DNA from 3 places in the Pseudomonas sp. MPR-R2A5 genome. Region 3 is predicted to be linked to each of the others. Evidence: riboswitches for the same ligand, from Rfam matches in the RefSeq annotation. Region 3 holds a riboswitch; each other region holds the start of a gene.

The links. Region 3 has a riboswitch for cobalamin ahead of AC1Q6I_RS31680 (ABC transporter substrate-binding protein). Riboswitches for the same ligand answer to the same signal wherever they lie in the genome.
Region 1: linked by a shared signal. The riboswitch ahead of AC1Q6I_RS14185 (CbtB domain-containing protein) and the one ahead of AC1Q6I_RS31680 (ABC transporter substrate-binding protein) in region 3 are both predicted to bind cobalamin.
Region 2: linked by a shared signal. The riboswitch ahead of cobO (cob(I)yrinic acid a,c-diamide adenosyltransferase) and the one ahead of AC1Q6I_RS31680 (ABC transporter substrate-binding protein) in region 3 are both predicted to bind cobalamin.

The regions. Positions count from the first base shown of each region.
Region 1 is NZ_JBXAFK010000017.1:38,977-44,933, reverse strand. Features, by position in the region: gene cobN (cobaltochelatase subunit CobN) at 1-689, opposite strand, end outside; gene cobW (cobalamin biosynthesis protein CobW) at 693-1,754, opposite strand; cobalamin riboswitch at 1,847-2,046, opposite strand; cobalamin riboswitch at 2,088-2,292, shown strand; gene AC1Q6I_RS14185 (CbtB domain-containing protein) at 2,389-2,577, shown strand; gene AC1Q6I_RS14180 (CbtA family protein) at 2,589-3,293, shown strand; gene AC1Q6I_RS14175 (cobalamin biosynthesis protein) at 3,290-3,682, shown strand; gene cobM (precorrin-4 C(11)-methyltransferase) at 3,753-4,499, shown strand; gene nfuA (Fe-S biogenesis protein NfuA) at 4,942-5,526, opposite strand; gene AC1Q6I_RS14160 (fatty acid cis/trans isomerase) at 5,621-5,957, opposite strand, start outside.
Region 2 is NZ_JBXAFK010000003.1:205,942-211,898, forward strand. Features, by position in the region: gene AC1Q6I_RS03665 (C40 family peptidase) at 1-277, shown strand, start outside; gene AC1Q6I_RS03670 (C40 family peptidase) at 422-964, shown strand; gene AC1Q6I_RS03675 (PQQ-dependent sugar dehydrogenase) at 1,036-2,349, opposite strand; cobalamin riboswitch at 2,449-2,697, shown strand; gene cobO (cob(I)yrinic acid a,c-diamide adenosyltransferase) at 2,777-3,388, shown strand; gene AC1Q6I_RS03685 (cobyrinic acid a,c-diamide synthase CobB) at 3,385-4,707, shown strand; gene bluB (5,6-dimethylbenzimidazole synthase) at 4,700-5,350, shown strand; gene cbiB (adenosylcobinamide-phosphate synthase CbiB) at 5,347-5,957, shown strand, end outside.
Region 3 is NZ_JBXAFK010000067.1:19,945-25,901, reverse strand. Features, by position in the region: gene AC1Q6I_RS31700 (aldehyde dehydrogenase family protein) at 1-530, shown strand, start outside; gene AC1Q6I_RS31695 (protealysin inhibitor emfourin) at 555-860, opposite strand; gene AC1Q6I_RS31690 (M4 family metallopeptidase) at 889-1,950, opposite strand; gene AC1Q6I_RS31685 (DNA/RNA non-specific endonuclease) at 2,083-3,012, shown strand; cobalamin riboswitch at 3,095-3,289, shown strand; gene AC1Q6I_RS31680 (ABC transporter substrate-binding protein) at 3,404-4,414, shown strand; gene AC1Q6I_RS31675 (FecCD family ABC transporter permease) at 4,411-5,415, shown strand; gene AC1Q6I_RS31670 (ABC transporter ATP-binding protein) at 5,412-5,957, shown strand, end outside.

The DNA.
Region 1 (5,957 bases), on a different contig from region 3:
CCCGCTGCCTGCAAACGCTGGCAGAACACATCGATAAAGCCGGTATTGGCCGCCTGCAAATGAGAGCGATAGAACAGCACCGCCGCCACCGGAAACTCCGGGTGCCACTCCATTTGCCAGTCATTGAGGCGGGCATTGGCTTGATGCGGGTGATAAATCGCAGTGCGCGGCAGAGTGTGTGGCTCGGCCCAGGCGTAGTCACGCTGCAGATAAGCGCTGGCCAGGCAGCGATAAAAATCCAGGGCATTGCCCAGGCCACCCTGGCGCAGGTACTGCCACAAGCGGTCGCGTGCCTCAGCGGCCACGGTGCTGAGGCCACTGAGTTCCGGGTCCGGGCGATCATCACCGGGCACCAGGATCAACGTGACGCCGCGCTCGGCCAGCGCCACCAGGCGCTCGATACCGTAGCGCCAATACCCGATGCCACCATGCAGCGAAATCAGGATGACCTTGGCATGGCGCAGCACTTCATCGACATACAGATCGACCGAGGCGTGGTTCTGCACCTGCATGGGGTTGGCCAGGCGCAGGCTCGGGTAGTCCTCGGGCAACTGCTGGGCGGCTTCGGCCAGCAGCGCCAGGCTGGAATCGCCGCTGCACAGAATCACCAGCTCGGCGGGGGTTTGCCCCAGGTCGGCGATATTGTCGTCCGCGACGAAGCCGCCGGGTTGAGTCCTGAGCAGGTGCATGGGTTAAACGTTGAGCGCTGCGCGCAATTGCGCTTCGAGGCCGGCCGCGTCCAGCGCCTGGCCGATCAGCACCAGGCGCGTGATACGCGCCTCGTCGGCCCCCCAGGCGCGGTCGAAGTGCTTGTCGAAACGCGTGCCCACGCCCTGGATCAGCAGGCGCATCGGCTTGTTCGGAATCGCCGCGAAGCCTTTGACACGCAGGATGCCGTGCTGCACCACCAACTGGGTCAGCGCGTCGAGCAACAGTGCCTCATCGGCCTGGGGCAGGTCGATGGAGATGGAGTCGAACGCGTCGTGGTCGTGGTCGTCTTCACCGTCGTGGTGATGATCGTGATGGCTGTGGCGGCCGTCGATATGCTCTTCGGAGCCGGCGCCCAGGCCAATCAGCACGTCCAGGGGCAGGCGACCGCTGCTGGCTTCGACGATCTTCACCGCGGGTGGCAGCTCTTCGGCCACTTCCAGGCGCACGCGGGCCAGGTCCTCGGGGCTGATCATGTCGCACTTGTTGAGGATCACCAGGTCGGCGCTGGCCAACTGGTCGGCGAACAGTTCATGCAACGGGGATTCGTGGTCCAGGTTCGGATCAAGCTTGCGCTGGGCATCGACCTGGTCCGGGAAGGCGGCGAAGGTGCCGGCGGCCACCGCCGGGCTGTCGACCACGGTGATCACCGCGTCGACGGTGCAGGCGCTGCGGATTTCCGGCCATTGGAAGGCTTGCACCAGGGGCTTGGGCAAGGCCAGGCCCGAGGTTTCGATGAGGATATGGTCGAGGTCGCCGCGACGGGCCACCAGTTCGCGCATCACCGGAAAGAACTCTTCCTGGACGGTGCAGCACAGGCAGCCGTTCGCCAGTTCATACACGCGGCCGTTGGCTTCTTCCTCGGTGCAACCGATCGAGCATTGCTTGAGGATCTCACCGTCAATGCCCAACTCGCCGAATTCGTTGACGATCACCGCAATGCGACGGCCCTGGGCGTTATCGAGCATGTGGCGCAGCAAGGTGGTTTTGCCCGAGCCGAGAAAGCCGGTAACGATAGTGACGGGAAGTTTGGCCAGTGTTTTCATCGGATGCCCTTGGGGGCGGGCATACGGGACGATAGGCCCTGCGTGGCGCGCAGCAGCAGATTTCGTCACCGGATCACCCCGCCCGGTTGAATTGGAAAATCGGTTGCGAGGCAGGTCTCCTGGCTTGGGGCTTGCGGGTCTTGCGACCGGCGCTGGCTGCGCCTTCCCGCCGCAATGGCAGTGGCGTGGCAGTCAGATAAACCCTTCACAGTTGCGGGGGCAGCCGCGGCTTGAACCGCGTTCCCTTCTTAGCTTCGGCCTGGGCCGAAGAACCTCGAAGGTGCAAGGCTACAGGGGCTCGGTCAATTTGACTACCGTCGCTCTGCATGCTTTCCTACACGCCTTGTTTCGGGTGCCCTTCACAGGGTGAAACGGGAAACCGGTGAGTCATAGCCTTATGACCAGTCCGGTGCTGCCCCCGCAACGGTAAGCGAGTGAAGCGTCAGATCCACTGTGCCTGTACGGCATGGGAAGGCGACGCTTTATAGACCCAGTGTCCCTCGCAAGCCCGGAGACCGGCCCGAATAACATCAGATAACAAACCCGCGGTGGGCGGGCGCTGTTAAAACCCTGCGTGCCCGGCTCGCGGGGTTTGCATGCGCTCGTTTCACCCTGAACACGATAGGGACGCGCCATGTCGATCATCAGCAGCACTTCGCACACCGCCAGCAGTACCGCCACCCTCAGCCAACGCCTGACCGCCGCCATCGGCGCCTCGATCCTGGGCGCGTGCCTGGTGTATTTCGCCGGGTTCTCGCATATCGAGGCGGTGCACAACGCAGCCCACGATACTCGCCACAGCGCCGCGTTCCCGTGCCACTGAGACCTGCCGACATGATCAAACGTATTGCGCAAACCGCAGGGTTCACCGGCTTGCTGGCCGCCCTGCTGCTGACCCTGCTGCAAAGCTTCTGGGTCGCTCCGCTGATTCTGCAGGCGGAAACCTTCGAAAAGGCCCCGGCCGCGACTGAAGTCGTGCACGAGCATGCCGCTGGCGCCGCTGCGCACACCCACGACGCCGAAGCCTGGGAGCCGGAAGACGGCTGGCAGCGTGTGCTGTCGACCACCGGCGGCAACCTGGTGGTCGCCGTCGGCTTCGCCCTGATGCTGGCCGGCCTCTATACCCTGCGCGCACCGACCCGCACGGCCCAAGGCTTGCTGTGGGGCCTGGCCGGCTACGCGACCTTTGTGTTGGCGCCGACCCTGGGCCTGCCGCCCGAGCTGCCGGGCACGGCCGCCGCCGACCTGGCGCAACGCCAGATCTGGTGGATCGGCACGGCCGCCTCCACTGCGGCCGGTATTGCGCTGTTGGTGTTCGGTGGCAACTGGCTGCTTAAAGGGCTGGGCGTGGCGATCCTCGTGGTGCCTCACGTAATCGGCGCCCCGCAGCCGCAAGTGCATTCGATGCTGGCGCCAGAGGCACTGGAAGCACAATTCAAGATCGCCTCGCAGTTGACCAACGTCGCCTTCTGGCTGGCCCTCGGCCTGATCAGCGCCTGGTTGTTTCGCCGCAACCGCGACGATCAATACTCGGCATGAAACTCGCGGTCGGCCTCGGTTGCCAGCGGGGCTGCGAATTGCACGCCCTGCTGGCGCTGTTTGACACGGCCCTCGCCGAAGCGGGTATCGAGCGCCAGCACATCACCGCACTGGCGAGTCTCGACCGCAAACAGGACGAGCCGGGGTTACTGGCCCTGGCGCATAGGTTGAACCTGCCATTGCAGTGCTTCAGCGCCGAACAGTTGGCCGCGTATGAAGGCCGTCTGAGCCATAAATCAGCGGTCGCCTTTGCCCACACCGGCTGTTACGGCATCGCCGAAAGCGCCGCCCTGGCCCTGGCCGAACAGCTCTCCCCAGGCCCTGCCCGCTTGCTGATCACCCGCAAGAAAACCGCCCAGGCCACCTTTGCATTGGCCTGCGCCGGCTGAAAAATCGATAATTGCGTCTTCCGATCATGAGCAATCTTCATGCTCGCCCGTTTTTCGACAGGAATCCTCCATGACCGTCTACTTCATCGGTGCCGGCCCCGGCGACCCGGAATTGATCACTGTCAAAGGCCAACGGCTGATCCGCAGTTGCCCGGTGATCATCTATGCCGGTTCGCTGGTACCGGCGGCCGTGCTGGAGGGGCATCAAGCGCAACTGGTGGTCAACAGCGCCGAACTGCACCTGGCGCAGATCATCGAGCTGATCAAGACCGCCCACGCCAACGGCCAGGATGTGGCGCGGGTGCATTCCGGCGATCCGAGCCTGTATGGGGCGATCGGCGAGCAGATTCGTCATCTGCGCGAGCTGGGCATCCCGTTCCAGATCATTCCGGGCGTGACCGCAGTCGCCGCCTGTGCCGCGCTGCTGGAGGCCGAACTGACCTTGCCGGACATCGCCCAGAGCGTAATCCTGACCCGTTACGCCGATAAAACCCGCATGCCGGCCGGCGAGGACTTCGACAGCCTGGCCCGCCACGGCACCACCATGGCGATCCACCTGGGGGTCAACCACCTGGAGAAGATCGTCGCAGAGCTGCTGCCGCACTATGGCGCGGATTGCCCGATTGCCGTGGTGCACCGGGCAACCTGGCCGGATCAGGATTGGGCGGTGGGCACACTCAGCGATATTGCCGACAAAGTCGCCGCCAAGGGCTTTCGGCGTACGGCGCTGATCGTGGTGGGCCGGGTGCTGGCGAGTGACAGTTTCAGTGAGTCGTCGTTGTATCGGGCGGGGCATGCGCACCTTTATCGACCTTGATAATTCACTTTATAAAACTAAAACAATGCATTGATTTAAATGAACAAATGCAAAAAAATTTGGGAGGGGGCTTGCCCCCGATCGCAGTGTGTCAGCCTGCTCAAGAAGCGACTGAGGCACCGCTATCGGGGGCAAGCCCCCTCCCACATTTGACCCTCCTTGTCAGGGAGATAGCGTCAGCATTCGAATTTGATTTTTTAATTCACAAATCATCAACAACACACTGATTTAACTGAATAAATGCAAAAAATGTGGGAGGGGGCTTGCCCCCGATGGCAGTGTGTCAGCCTGCTCATGAGGCGACTGAGGCACCGCTATCGGGGGAAAGCCCCCTCCCACACTTGATATTCAGCGTTAGATAGATTGCGTAAATAGCTGAATTTTAAGAATAAAAAACGGCGCTCACGGGGCGCCGTTTTTTTGTTCGCAGTGAACGCCTTACTCAGTAGTAGGCATTTTCTTTCTGCGTGTGGTCGGTCACGTCGCGTACGCCCTTGAGCTCCGGAATCCGCTCCAGCAGGGTGCGCTCGATGCCTTCGCGCAACGTCACGTCGGCCTGGCCGCAGCCCTGACAGCCGCCACCAAACTTGAGCACGGCAATGCCGTCATCTACTACGTCGATCAAGCTGACCTGACCGCCGTGGCTGGCCAGCCCTGGGTTGATCTCGGTTTGCAGGTAGTAGTTGATACGCTCGTTGACCGGGCTGTCGGCGTTGACGTTCGGCACCTTGGCGTTCGGAGCCTTGATGGTCAATTGGCCGCCCATGCGGTCGGTGGCGTAATCCACCACGGCATCGTCAAGGAAGGCTTCGCTGAAGGCATCGATATACGCGGTGAAGCTTTTCAGCCCCAGGGCGGTGTCTTCCGGCTTTTCTTCACCGGGCTTGCAGTAGGCAATGCACGTCTCGGCATACTGGGTGCCAGGCTGGGTGATAAAGACGCGGATACCGATACCTGGGGTGTTCTGCTTGGACAGCAGGTCGGCCAGGTAATCGTGGGCGGCGTCGGTAATGGTTATGGCAGTCATGGAAACTCCTCACAGGCTTGCCGGCAGTTTACGCCAAAATATTACGCAGGTACAAAGTCCCAGTAATTTTGTCGGAAAAGACTCAACAGCCACGTCAGAGGTTTTCATAGCGGTTCATATCCAGCACCCCTTCTTCCACCGGCGTGGTTTCGCGGATGTAGGTCGACAGGTCATGGAAGTACTGCCAGAACTGCGGATGACTGCGACGTATGCCCCAGCGGTCGACAATCTTCTCGAAACCCTGGGCGTCCCTGGCGTCCTCCATGGCCGCGACGAACTCCGGCACTTGCTCGGCTGGCACGTTGAACATGAAGTTCGGGTAGCTGCCGAGCACCCCTGGGTAGATCGTCAGCGTATCCAGGCCCGGCTGATAGCGATAAGCCTCACCCAGCATGAACGCCACATTACTGTGGGCACGGTTGCGCAGCAGG
Region 2 (5,957 bases), on a different contig from region 3:
GCCACGCTCCACTCGCGAAATGATCAACGTGAAAGCACCGTTGGTCGCGCGCAACAACCTCAAGCCCGGTGATCTGCTTTTCTTCAGTACTGCAGGCCGTGGTCGTGTCAGTCACGCCGGTATCTACTTGGGCGATAACCAGTTTATCCACTCCAGCAGCCGTCGCAGTGGCGGTGTTCGAGTCGACAACCTGGGTGACAGCTACTGGAGCAAAACCTTTATCGAAGCCAAGCGCGCACTCGCCATGGCCCCGACAACGGTTACCGCCAGCAAGTAAAGTTAAAGTGATACTTGAAGTTTGACGTGTAAGCGCTAGAATCCCTGGATATTGTTGTAATCCGTTCGCGCAAGCTTTGCTTGCGCGTTCTGGTTTTCAGCGTTCGGCAGCGAAAGCCGCATCCAGACCAGGATTGTTCTGCACATGTCGACCTCGGCCCGCCTGATTCTTATTGTTTGCGCCGCGCTCCTCAGCGCCTGCGCAAGCCGCACACCGCCACCCGCTCACGTAGCGGCCAAGCCTAAGCCGGTGTTCAACTATTCCAGCCAAAGTTTCTCGCCTGCTGCTGAAGATGTGCTCTTCCGCGCGCTGGGCCTGGTCGGCACGCCTTACCGATGGGGCGGCAATACGCCGGATTCGGGTTTTGATTGCAGTGGCTTGATCGGCTTCGTCTACCGCGATGCCGCTGGCATTTCCCTGCCGCGCACCACCCGCGAATTGATCGTGATGCGCGCCCAGGATGTCAGCGAAGAAAACCTGCAGACCGGTGACTTGCTGTTCTTTGCCACCGGTGGTGGGTCACAGGTCAGTCATGCCGGGATCTATGTAGGCGAAGGGCGCTTTGTGCATGCGCCACAAACGGGCGGTACGGTGAAGCTGGACACCTTGTCCAAAGCCTATTGGCAGAACGCCTACCTGAGTGCCAAGCGCGTGTTGCCGGCTGAGCACTTGGCCCGCAATCCCTAAGCCAGAAACCGAACCCAATGTGGGAGGGAGCAAGCTCCCTCCCACATTTTTTGTGGTGGTCTTGAGAAAAGTTACTTAACAGCAGACACCCGCCACACCTTATTCCCCACATCATCCGCCACCAGCAGGTCCCCCTGCTGATCGATCACCACACCCACCGGCCGGCCCATGGCGTTTTCATCCTTGTCGAGGAACCCGGTCAGCACGTCCACTGGCTGCCCCTTGGGCTTGCCACCTTCGAACGGCACAAAGATCACCTTGTAGCCACTGTGCGGCTTGCGGTTCCATGACCCGTGCTGGCCGATAAAGGCGCCGTTGACGAACGGTGCAGGTAATTTGCTGCCTTCGGCGAAGGTCAGCCCCAGCGAAGCGGTATGCGGGCCGACGGCGTAGTCTGGCGCGATCGCCTTGGCGACCAGGGCCGGGTCCTGTGGTGTGACACGCACATCCACATGTTGCCCGTAGTAGCTGAATGGCCAGCCATAAAACGCGCCATCCTTGACCGAGGTGATGTAGTCCGGCACCAGGTCGCTGCCGATCTCATCGCGCTCGTTGACCGCGGTCCACAGCTTGCCGCTCTGCGGTTCCCAGGCCATGCCGTTGGGGTTGCGCAGGCCCGAAGCGAAAATCCGGTGCTGGCCACTGGCGCGATCGACTTCCCAGATCGCCGCCCGACCTTGTTCCGCTTCCAGGCCGTTCTCGCCGACGTTGCTGTTGGAACCGACGCTCACATACAACTTGCTGCCGTCCTTGCTGGCTACCACGTTTTTCGTCCAGTGGTGGTTGATGCTGCCGCCCGGCAGGTCGACCACCGTGGTGCCGGCCTGCGTGATTGCGGTTTCGCCCGGTTGATAGGGAAAGCGCAGCAGCTTGTCTGAGTCGGCCACGTAGAGGTCGTTGCCCACCAGGGTCATGCCGAACGGCGAGTTGAGATTTTCCAGGAAGACCGTGCGGGTCTCGGCGACGCCATCGTGATCGGCATCGCGCAGCAAGGTGATGCGGTTCGGGCTGGGCACGCCGGCACCGGCACGGCCCATGACCTTTTCCATTACCCAGCCGCGAATGCCCTTGGCGTCATCCGGCTTGGGCGGCGCATTGGTTTCGGCCACCAACACATCGCCATTGGGTAGCACATACAGCCAGCGAGGGTGATCCAGGCCTTCGGCGAACGCTGTCACTTGGGTGCCCGCGGCGGCGGTTGGCTTCATGCCATCAGGCCAGCCAATGGCTGGGGCGATATTCACGGTGGGGATCAGGGTCTTGTTGGGCTCTGGCAGTTGGGGCGAAGGGCCGGTGCCATCCGATACCTTCAAGGTCGAGCTTTCTCCGCAGGCAGCGAGGGTGCCTGCGACCATGATCAGTAGGGCGAGTCTTGTTTTATGCATGGTTTTCTCCTGAATGCCTGTAAGGGTAGAGGAGTGCTGCGGCACGATGGTTCAAGTGCAAGGCCAGCTTTAATTGACGCTCCCCCCCCAACCCACTAACCTTCGCGACTTGTTTCAGGTGCTCTGTGACCCAAGGGTCGACTGAGTGAAACAGGGAAGCCGGTGAGTGAGCGCACTTGTACACAGTGTTGCCGCAATTCCGGCGCTGCCCCCGCAACGGTAAATGAGTCAAGACGGTGCTATTGGCCACTGTATCGCGCTGCGATATGGGAAGGCGCAGCGTCGGCCTGCTTTCTATAAAGCGAGCCACTCATGAGTCCGGAGACCGGCCTGGATCATCCAACAGCATCACGGTGGGCGATGCTTGGCTGTCTGTTTTTGTTTTTTCCTGCCCGCCGTTTTTGTCCAGCCCCAACGGAGAGCTGCCATGACCGATTCCCCCGACCGCGACGAACGCCACCTGGCGCGCATGCTGCGCAAAAAAGCCGTGATTGACGAGCGCATTGCCAATTCCCCGAACGAATGCGGTTTGCTGCTGGTGCTGACCGGCAACGGCAAAGGCAAAAGCAGCTCTGCGTTCGGCATGCTCGCGCGCGCCATGGGCCACGGCATGCAGTGCGGCGTGGTGCAGTTCATCAAAGGCCGTAACAGCACCGGCGAAGAATTGTTCTTCCGGCGTTTCCCCGAACAAGTGCGCTTTCACGTCATGGGCGAAGGCTTCACCTGGGAAACCCAGGACCGCCAGCGCGACATCGCCGCCGCCGAGGCCGCCTGGGCCGTGTCTCGCGAACTGCTGCAAGACCCGAGCATCGGCCTAGTGGTGCTGGATGAGCTGAACATCGCCCTCAAGCATGGCTACCTCGACCTGGACCAGGTACTGAGCGACCTGCAAGCCCGTCCGCCGATGCAGCACGTGGTGGTTACCGGCCGTGGCGCCAAGCCGGAGTTGATCGAGATGGGTGACACCGTCACCGAAATGGGCATGCTCAAGCACGCGTTCCAGGCCGGTATCAAGGCACAGAAGGGCGTCGAACTTTGAATCAGCCCCGTCATTGTCCGGCCGTACTGATCGCCGCACCGGCGTCCGGCCAGGGCAAAACCACGGTCACCGCTGCGCTGGCCCGTTTGCACCGCAACCTGGGGCGCAAAGTACGCGTGTTCAAATGCGGCCCGGACTTCCTCGACCCGATGATCCACGAACGCGCCAGCGGTGCGCCGGTGTATCAGTTGGATATGTGGATGGTTGGCGAGCAGGAAAGTCGTCGCTTGCTGTGGGAAGCGGCAGGGGAGGCCGACCTGATCCTGATCGAAGGCGTCATGGGCCTGTTTGACGGTACGCCGTCCAGCGCCGACCTGGCGCGGCACTTCGGTGTGCCGGTGCTGGCGGTGATCGACGGCACCGCCATGGCCCAGACCTTCGGTGCCCTGGCCCTGGGCCTGGCGCGTTATCAGCCGGACTTGCCGTTTGCCGGTGTGTTGGCCAACCGTGTCGGCACCTTGCGCCATGCGCAACTGCTCGAAGGGAGCCTCACCGAAGGCCTGCGCTGGTACGGCGCGTTGTCCCGTGAAACCGGGATTGAGTTGCCCAGCCGCCATCTTGGCCTGGTGCAAGCCAGCGAACTGAATGACCTCGACGTACGCCTGGACGCCGCTGCCCAGGCCCTGGGCAACAGTTGTGAAGTTGCCTTGCCGCCGCCGGTGACCTTCGCCGCGCCTGAAGTGATCGAAGCCGAACCGCTGCTCGCCGGTGTGCGCATCGCCGTGGCCCGTGACGAAGCCTTTGCCTTCACCTATGGCGCCAGCCTGGATCTATTGCGGGCGATGGGGGCCGAGTTGCGCTTTTTCTCACCGATTCATGATCGCCAAGTGCCCGAGGCCGACAGCCTCTATCTGCCAGGCGGGTACCCGGAGCTGCATCACCAGGCGCTGGCGGAAAACACCTCGATGCTCGATGCCATCCGTGCCCATCATGCTGCCGGTAAACCCTTGCTTGCCGAGTGTGGCGGCATGCTCTACCTGCTGGACTCGCTCACCGATGTCGACGGCACCCGTGCCGAGCTGGTCGGCCTGTTGCAGGGGGATGCGGTGATGCAGAAGAAACTGGCGGCCCTTGCCCTGCAAAGCGTCGAGTTGCCGGAAGGCGTATTGCGCGGGCACACCTACCACCATTCCCTGACCAGCACCGACTGGCAACCGATCGCCCGTGGCTTGAGCCCCAACGGCGGGCGGGGTGCCGAGGCGGTGTATCGGCAAGGGCGGATGACCGCTTCCTACGTGCACTTCTACTTCCCCTCCAATCCCCGTGCGGTTGCTGCGCTGTTTGCGCCCGACCTTGAGTCAGCCCAGTCCCATGAGTGACAACGCTTTCCCCCCGGCCGAGCGCGACGCCGTTTACCGCGCCATCGCCGAACGCCGCGACATGCGCCATTTCACCGGCGGCACGGTGGCCCCGCACTTGCTGCATCGCCTGCTCCAGGCCGCGCACCAGGCGCCCAGCGTCGGCCTGATGCAGCCCTGGCGCTTTATCCGCATCAGCGACCGCCAGCTACGAGGGCAGATCCAGCAACTGGTGGAGGAAGAACGTATACGCACCGCCGAAGCCTTGGGCGAGCGCTCCGATGAATTCATGAAGCTCAAGGTCGAAGGCATCCATGACTGCGCCGAAGTGCTGGTGGCGGCGCTGATGGACGATCGCGAGCGGCATATCTTCGGGCGACGTACCTTGCCGGAAATGGACATGGCCTCCCTGGCCTGCGCGATTCAGAATCTGTGGCTGGCCGCGCGCGTCGAGGGCTTGGGCATGGGCTGGGTCTCGCTGTTCGAACCCCGGGCCCTGGCCGACCTGCTGGGTTTGCCGCCTGGCGCGAAACCCCTGGCGGTGCTGTGCCTGGGGCCGGTCGACGCCTTCTACCCGGCCCCGATGCTGCAGCTCGAAGGCTGGACCGAACCGCGTCCGCTGAGTGACATGTTGTATGAGAATGTGTGGGGAGCAAGTCAATGAGTGTGGCCTTGCTGTGTGTCGCCGCGGTGGCGCTGGATGCGCTGCTGGGTGAACCCAGGCGCTGGCATCCGCTGGTGGCGTTTGGCAATTTCGCCGGACGCATCGAGCAACGTTTCAATAGCGGTGGCCGTGGCTGGCGCAGCCACGGTGTGACCGCGTGGGTGATTGCGGTGGTGCCGTTGACGCTGTTGGCCACTGCGTTGTCGTGGGCACCCTATATCGGTTGGGTGTTGGAGGTGCTCGCACTGTACTGCGCCCTCGGCATGCGCAGCCTTGGCGAGCATGTGATTCCGGTGGCCCAGGCCCTGCGCAGCGATGACCTGGATGAGGCCCGCAAGCGCGTGAGCTACCTGGTCAGCCGCCAGACCAGCGAACTGGACCGTACTGAAGTCGCCCGTGCCGCCACCGAGTCGGTGCTGGAGAATGGCAGCGACGCAATATTTGCTGCGCTGTTCTGGTTCGTGGTGGCCGGCGTGCCGGGTGTGGTGCTCTACCGCCTGAGCAACACCCTCGACGCGATGTGGGGCTATCGCAACGAACGCTTCGAACGCTTCGGCTGGGCCGCGGCGAAGATCGACGATGTACTCAACTATGTGCCTGCGCGCCT
Region 3 (5,957 bases):
AGTTTGTCGAAGCCAGCCGTGCCCTGGTGATGGGCGACCCGACCTCGACCGCCACCTACGTCGGCCCCATGGCCCGCTTCGACCTGCGCGACGAACTGCACGCCCAGGTCCAGGCGACCCTGGCGCAAGGCGCGACCCTACTGCTGGGCGGCGACAAAGTAGCCGGCGCCGGCAACTACTACGCGCCGACCGTACTGGCCGACGTCACCGACCAGATGACCTCGTTCAAAGAGGAACTGTTCGGCCCCGTGGCCTCGATCATCACCGCCCGCGACGCCGACCATGCCGTGGCCCTGGCCAATGACAGCGAGTTCGGCCTCACCGCGAGCATCTTCACCAGGGATCCAGCCAAGGCCCGCGACATTGCGAACCAGCTGGAAACCGGCGGGATCTTCGTGAATGCTTTCAGCGTCTCCGACCCTCGGGTGGCGTTTGGTGGCGTGAAGAAGAGCGGCTTCGGTCGCGAGTTGTCGCACTTTGGCGTGCGCGAGTTCTGCAACGCGCAGACCGTTTGGCTGGATCGCAAGTAAGTTCGGGCAGGCCCTGAACCTGCCTCAACAGCGAATATGCCGCCGCACACACTGCACCAGCCCATCCAGCGCCTGCGACTTCACCGGCGCCAGCACGCAGACCGTGTGCTCACGCTCGCCTTCCGTCACGGTCAACGTGTAATGCACCTGGCTTGGGTTGCCGGGTTCTGGCGCGGTGCTTTGCGGCAACTCAAAGAAGTTTGACGCCTCGATCAGTTGCCGCAATTCCTGCTGGTCCGGCTCGGGCAGCGTGTCCAGCTGCACCGTACGAGGTTTGGCCAGCCCCGGAAAAAACGCCGGCCCGCCGTTTTCCTTGATCGAAATTTGCATGGCTGCTCCTCACCGCACAGGCGGTTTGTCACACATGAATGCCAACCGCTTTCCAGCCCTCCTTGACCGCCTTCTGCTCATCCTTGTTCGCGCCATACAGTCGACCGGCGATATCGTAGGTAATCCGCGCGAAGCGCAGGAACCCTGAGTTCGGCCGCAAGCGTGCATCGCGCAATGCGTCATACCAGATCCGCCCCGCACGTTCCCAGGCAAACCCACCCAGCTTCGTGGCCACCTGATAGAACGCATGGTTGGGAATGCCAGAATTGATATGCACCCCGCCATTGTCCTCGTAAGTCTGTACGAAATCATCCATATGCCCCGGTTGTGGATCCTTGCCCAGCAACTTGTCGTCAAAGGCAGTACCGGGTGCTTTCATCGAGCGCAGCGCAATGCCTTTGATCTTGTCGGTAAACAACCCTTTGCCGATCAACCAATCGGCATCTTGCGCCTTCTGCTGCAACGAGTACTGTTTGATCAGCGAGCCAAACACATCCGACAACGACTCGTTCAAGGCGCCGGATTGATTGAAATACATCAGCTTGGCTTCATCCTCGGTCACGCCGTGGGCCAATTCATGGCCAATCACATCAAGCGCGATCGTGAACCGGTTGAATAATTGCTGATCGCCATCACCAAACACCATCTGGGTCGAGTTCCAGAACGCATTGTTGTAGTTCTGGCCAAAATGCACGGTCGCGTCCAGCGCCATACCGGCATCGTCGATGGAGTTGCGGTCGAAGACCTGGTCAAAAAAATCGAACGTGGCGCCCAAACCGTCATAAGCTTCGTCTACGGCCGCATCGCCGCTGGCGGGCTGCCCTTCGCCGCGGATCAGCTTGCCTGGCAGGCTATCCGTGCCCTCGGCGCCGTAGATCGAACGCCGTTTGCCGGCGCCCATGGCCAAGGCCATACGGGCCGGGCCATGAGCGGGCTCGGCGACCATGCGCAACGAGCGGAACGTGCTGTCCTTGGCGCGGGTACGTAGCGCGACGTCCCGTTGCGTTTTATTACCGTTACGCGCGATCTGGTCGAGGATGTAAGGCGGGATCAGGCAGAAAATCGCCTGGCGCGGGTGGCGAACACACATGGGCTGGCTCCTTTTGGCGGGTAATGAACGTCCGGGTCACCGGTTCAGGATAGCCCTGCTGCGGGCACCTGGCCCTAATTGTCATGAACCTGTGTTGCAGTCGTGTTTACCCAAGACTGCGAGGAACTCGCGATGCCAGCACGCAAAGCCAAAATTGACCTGACCCACCGCCCCCGGCTCGTCGATCTACGCCCGTTGATCCCGGCCACCCCCAGCCTGATGGAAGCCAGGGCGGCGACGCCCCGTGTGACGCCCGCCAAGGATCTGCAGGACCGGCGTGGCTACGCACCCGACTTTCTCAGCGGCTTCGCCGTGCCGTGGCCCACGGTGGATGAGGCATTGGCAACTGACGTCCAGCCGCTGCGCCTGGACTACACGCATTTCTCGGTGACCCTGTCACGTTCCCGACGGATGGCGCTCTATGTGGGCGTGAATATCGACGGCGGACAGGCGGTGGATATCGTTCGCAGCAACGACACCTGGGCCTACGACGGCCGCCTGCCCATCAGCGCGCAGATCGGCGACGAGCTCTACACCAACAACGGCCTGGATCGCGGCCACCTGGTGCGACGACAGGATCCCAACTGGGGCGACGAGGCCAACACCGCCAACCTCGACACGTTCCATTTCACCAATTGCTCGCCGCAGATGAGCGGGTTCAACCAGAAGACCTGGCTGGAGCTCGAAGACTACATTCTCGACAACACACAACGCTGGAAGGCCCGGGCCACGGTGTTTACCGGCCCGGTGTTGGCCGATGACGACCGTGTCTACCGCGGCGTGAAAATCCCCAAGGCATTCTGGAAAGTGGTGGCCTACCTCGGCGACGACGGCAAGCCCTCTGCCAGCGCCTACATGATCGACCAGAGCCGTGAACTCGGTCAGCTTGATCTGGTATTTGGCCAACTGCGGACCTACCGGCGCAGTGTGATCCAGATCGAGCAATTGACCGGCATCCGTTTCGCCAACCTGGCCGACTACGACGGTTTCAGCAATGAAGAGCGCGCCACGGGGACGCGAATTGAAGCACTGATCCGCGGCCCTGAAGATATACGCCTCTGACCGGTTACCGCGGCTTTATGTGGGCGCGAGCCTATACGCGCCTACAGAAAGCCGCCATTCGGTTCCCCCTCCCCAGCCCAATCGACTACCATACCGCGCCGGTTCCCAAACGGGACTAATAGGGAATCCGAAGCGCGGTACCCCCGCGTCAATCGGAACTGCCCCCGCAACTGTAGATGCCGAGCCTGCTCCTCAACGCCACTGGATACCCTCCGGGAAGGCTGGAGCCGGGTGAAGACGCATCAGTCAGGAGACCTGCCGGCCCAGTAAAACCACTAACCGGCGGGGTGTCCGGGAAGGACATCCTTGGCTGCCTCCACCGCAGCGTCCGAGGGCGTATTTCCGAACCGTACCTCCCCAGTTCCACGTACGGCTCCCAGGAGATTGCCCCATGCTGCCACGCGTTACCGCCTTGCTCACCGGCCTGGGCTTCTGTGCCCTGGCCCAGGCGACGCCCACCCACTACCCGCTGACGCTGGAGAACTGCGGCAGCACCCTGACCTTTCAGCAAGCGCCCGCCCGCAGCGTAACCATTGGCCAGGCGGCGACCGAAATGCTCTACGCCCTGGGTGTGGGCAACACAGTGGTCGGCACGGCGTTGTGGTTCAACAACGTGTTGCCGCAGTTCAAGGCACAGAACGACACCATCGAGCGCCTGGCCAACAATGAGCCAAGCTTCGAAGCGGTCATTGCCAAGCGCCCGCAACTGGTGGCCGCCGAGTTGGAATGGGTGGTTGGCCCACAAGGCGTGGTCGGCACCCGCGAGCAGTTTCATGAATTGAAGATCCCCACCTACCTGCTGCCCTCCGACTGCGAAGGCAAGAACAACCTGGTGGGCGCCGACGGCACACGCCTGGAGCCGTTCCGCATCGACACCATTTATAAAAGCATCAGCCAACTGGCCGAGATTTTCGACGTGCCGGACCGCGGCCAGCAACTGAACGAGGCGCTCAAGGCGCGCCTGGCCAAGTCCGTCGCCACCGCCCGCAACAAGGGCCTCAAGCAGGCCAGTGCGCTGGTGTGGTTCTCCAGCGCCGAAATGGCCAGCGATCCCTATGTGGCCGGCCACAAGGGTGTCCCCGAATTCATGCTGCAAACCCTCGGCTTGCACAACGTGGTGCAGTCCGATGAAGAGTGGCCCGCCGTCGGCTGGGAAACCCTCGCCAAAGCCAACCCCACCTTCCTGGTGATCGCGCGCATGGACCGCCGCCGCTACCCGGCCGACAACTACGAACAGAAACTGGCCTTCCTGCGCAGCGACCCGGTGACACGCAACATGGACGCGGTGAAACACAACCGCATCATCATCCTTGACGCCATGGCCCTACAGGCCAGCGTGCGTACTTTCGATGGGCTCGACCAACTGGCGAGCGCCATCGACAGCTACGACCTGCCCAAATGAGCAGAACGCTTCTCGCCCTGGCGCTGCTGTTGATCGCCATACTGGCCGGCGTAGCCATCGGCGAAACCGCCATCGAGCCGCAGGTAGTGCTCCAGGTGTTGGCCAATAAACTGTGGGCCGCTGGCTACGCGCTGGACCCTATCGACGAAGGCGTGGTGTGGAACTATCGCCTCACTCGCACGCTGGTCGCCGCCGCCTGCGGTGCGGGGCTGGCCACATGCGGGGTGATTCTGCAGTCGTTGTTGCGCAACCCCTTGGCCGATCCCTACCTGCTTGGCATCAGCGCCGGTGCCTCGACCGGCGCGGTGCTGGTGGTGCTGATGGGGGTCGGCGGTGGCTTGATCTCGCTGTCCGCCGGCGCCTTTGCCGGGGCGATGGCGGCGTTTGCGCTGGTGATTTTGCTCGCCCGGGCCAGCGGGTCGTCGAGCGGCACCGGCCAGATCATCCTGGCAGGCATCGCCGGTTCGCAGCTGTTCAACGCGCTGACCGCGTTCCTGATCACCAAGTCCGCCAGCTCCGAACAGGCGCGCGGCATCCTGTTCTGGTTGCTGGGTAATCTCAGCGGCGTGCGTTGGTCGTCGGTGTGGCTGGCGGTACCGGTGGCCGTCGCGGGGTTGGCGGTGTGCCTGTGGCACCGCCGCGCACTGGATGCATTCACCTTCGGCAGCGACTCGGCGGCGTCCCTCGGCATCCCGGTGCGCCGCGTGCAATTTGTGCTGGTGGGCTGCGCGGCGTTGGTCACCGCGGTGATGGTGTCGATTGTCGGCTCCATTGGTTTTGTCGGCCTGGTCATCCCTCACGCCGCACGCCTGTTGCTCGGTACCGGGCACTCACGCCTGCTGCCGGCCAGCGCCTTGGGAGGCGCGTTGTTTTTGATTACAGCCGATGTGCTGTCACGCACCTTGATCAAGGGCCAGGTCATTCCGGTGGGCGTGGTCACCGCACTCGTCGGCGCGCCGGTATTTGCGCTGATCCTGATCGGCCGGAGGAATGCGCGATGACGGTGCTGAGCTGCACGGCCCTGGGCTTCAAGGTGCGAGAGGCCCAGTTGCTGCGCGATATTCACCTGCAAGTCCAGTCGGGGGAAACCTTGGGTATCGTCGGGCCGAACGGCTCCGGCAAATCGACCCTGCTCAAACTGCTCGCCGGCTTGCGCGCACCGGCCAGCGGCGAGGTGCACCTGGGCGGTGAGCGTTTGGGCGAACTGTCCCGCCGCGCCATCGCACAACGCCTGGCAGTGGTGGAACAACAGGCCGACACCGACGATGCCATCCGCGTATTCGACGCCGTGGCACTGGGGCGCACACCGTGGTTGTCGGCGCTGAGCCCGTGGTCCAGCGAAGACGATCGCATCGTGCGCCAGGCCCTGCACGACGTCGACGCCACCCACCTGAGCCAACGCGCCTGGCGCAGCCTCTCCGGCGGTGAGCGCCAACGCGTGCACATCGCCCGCGCCCTGGCGCAACGGCCACAGATCCTGTTGCTGGATGAGCCGACCAATCACCTGGACATCCAGCATCAACTGACGATCTTGAAAGGCGTG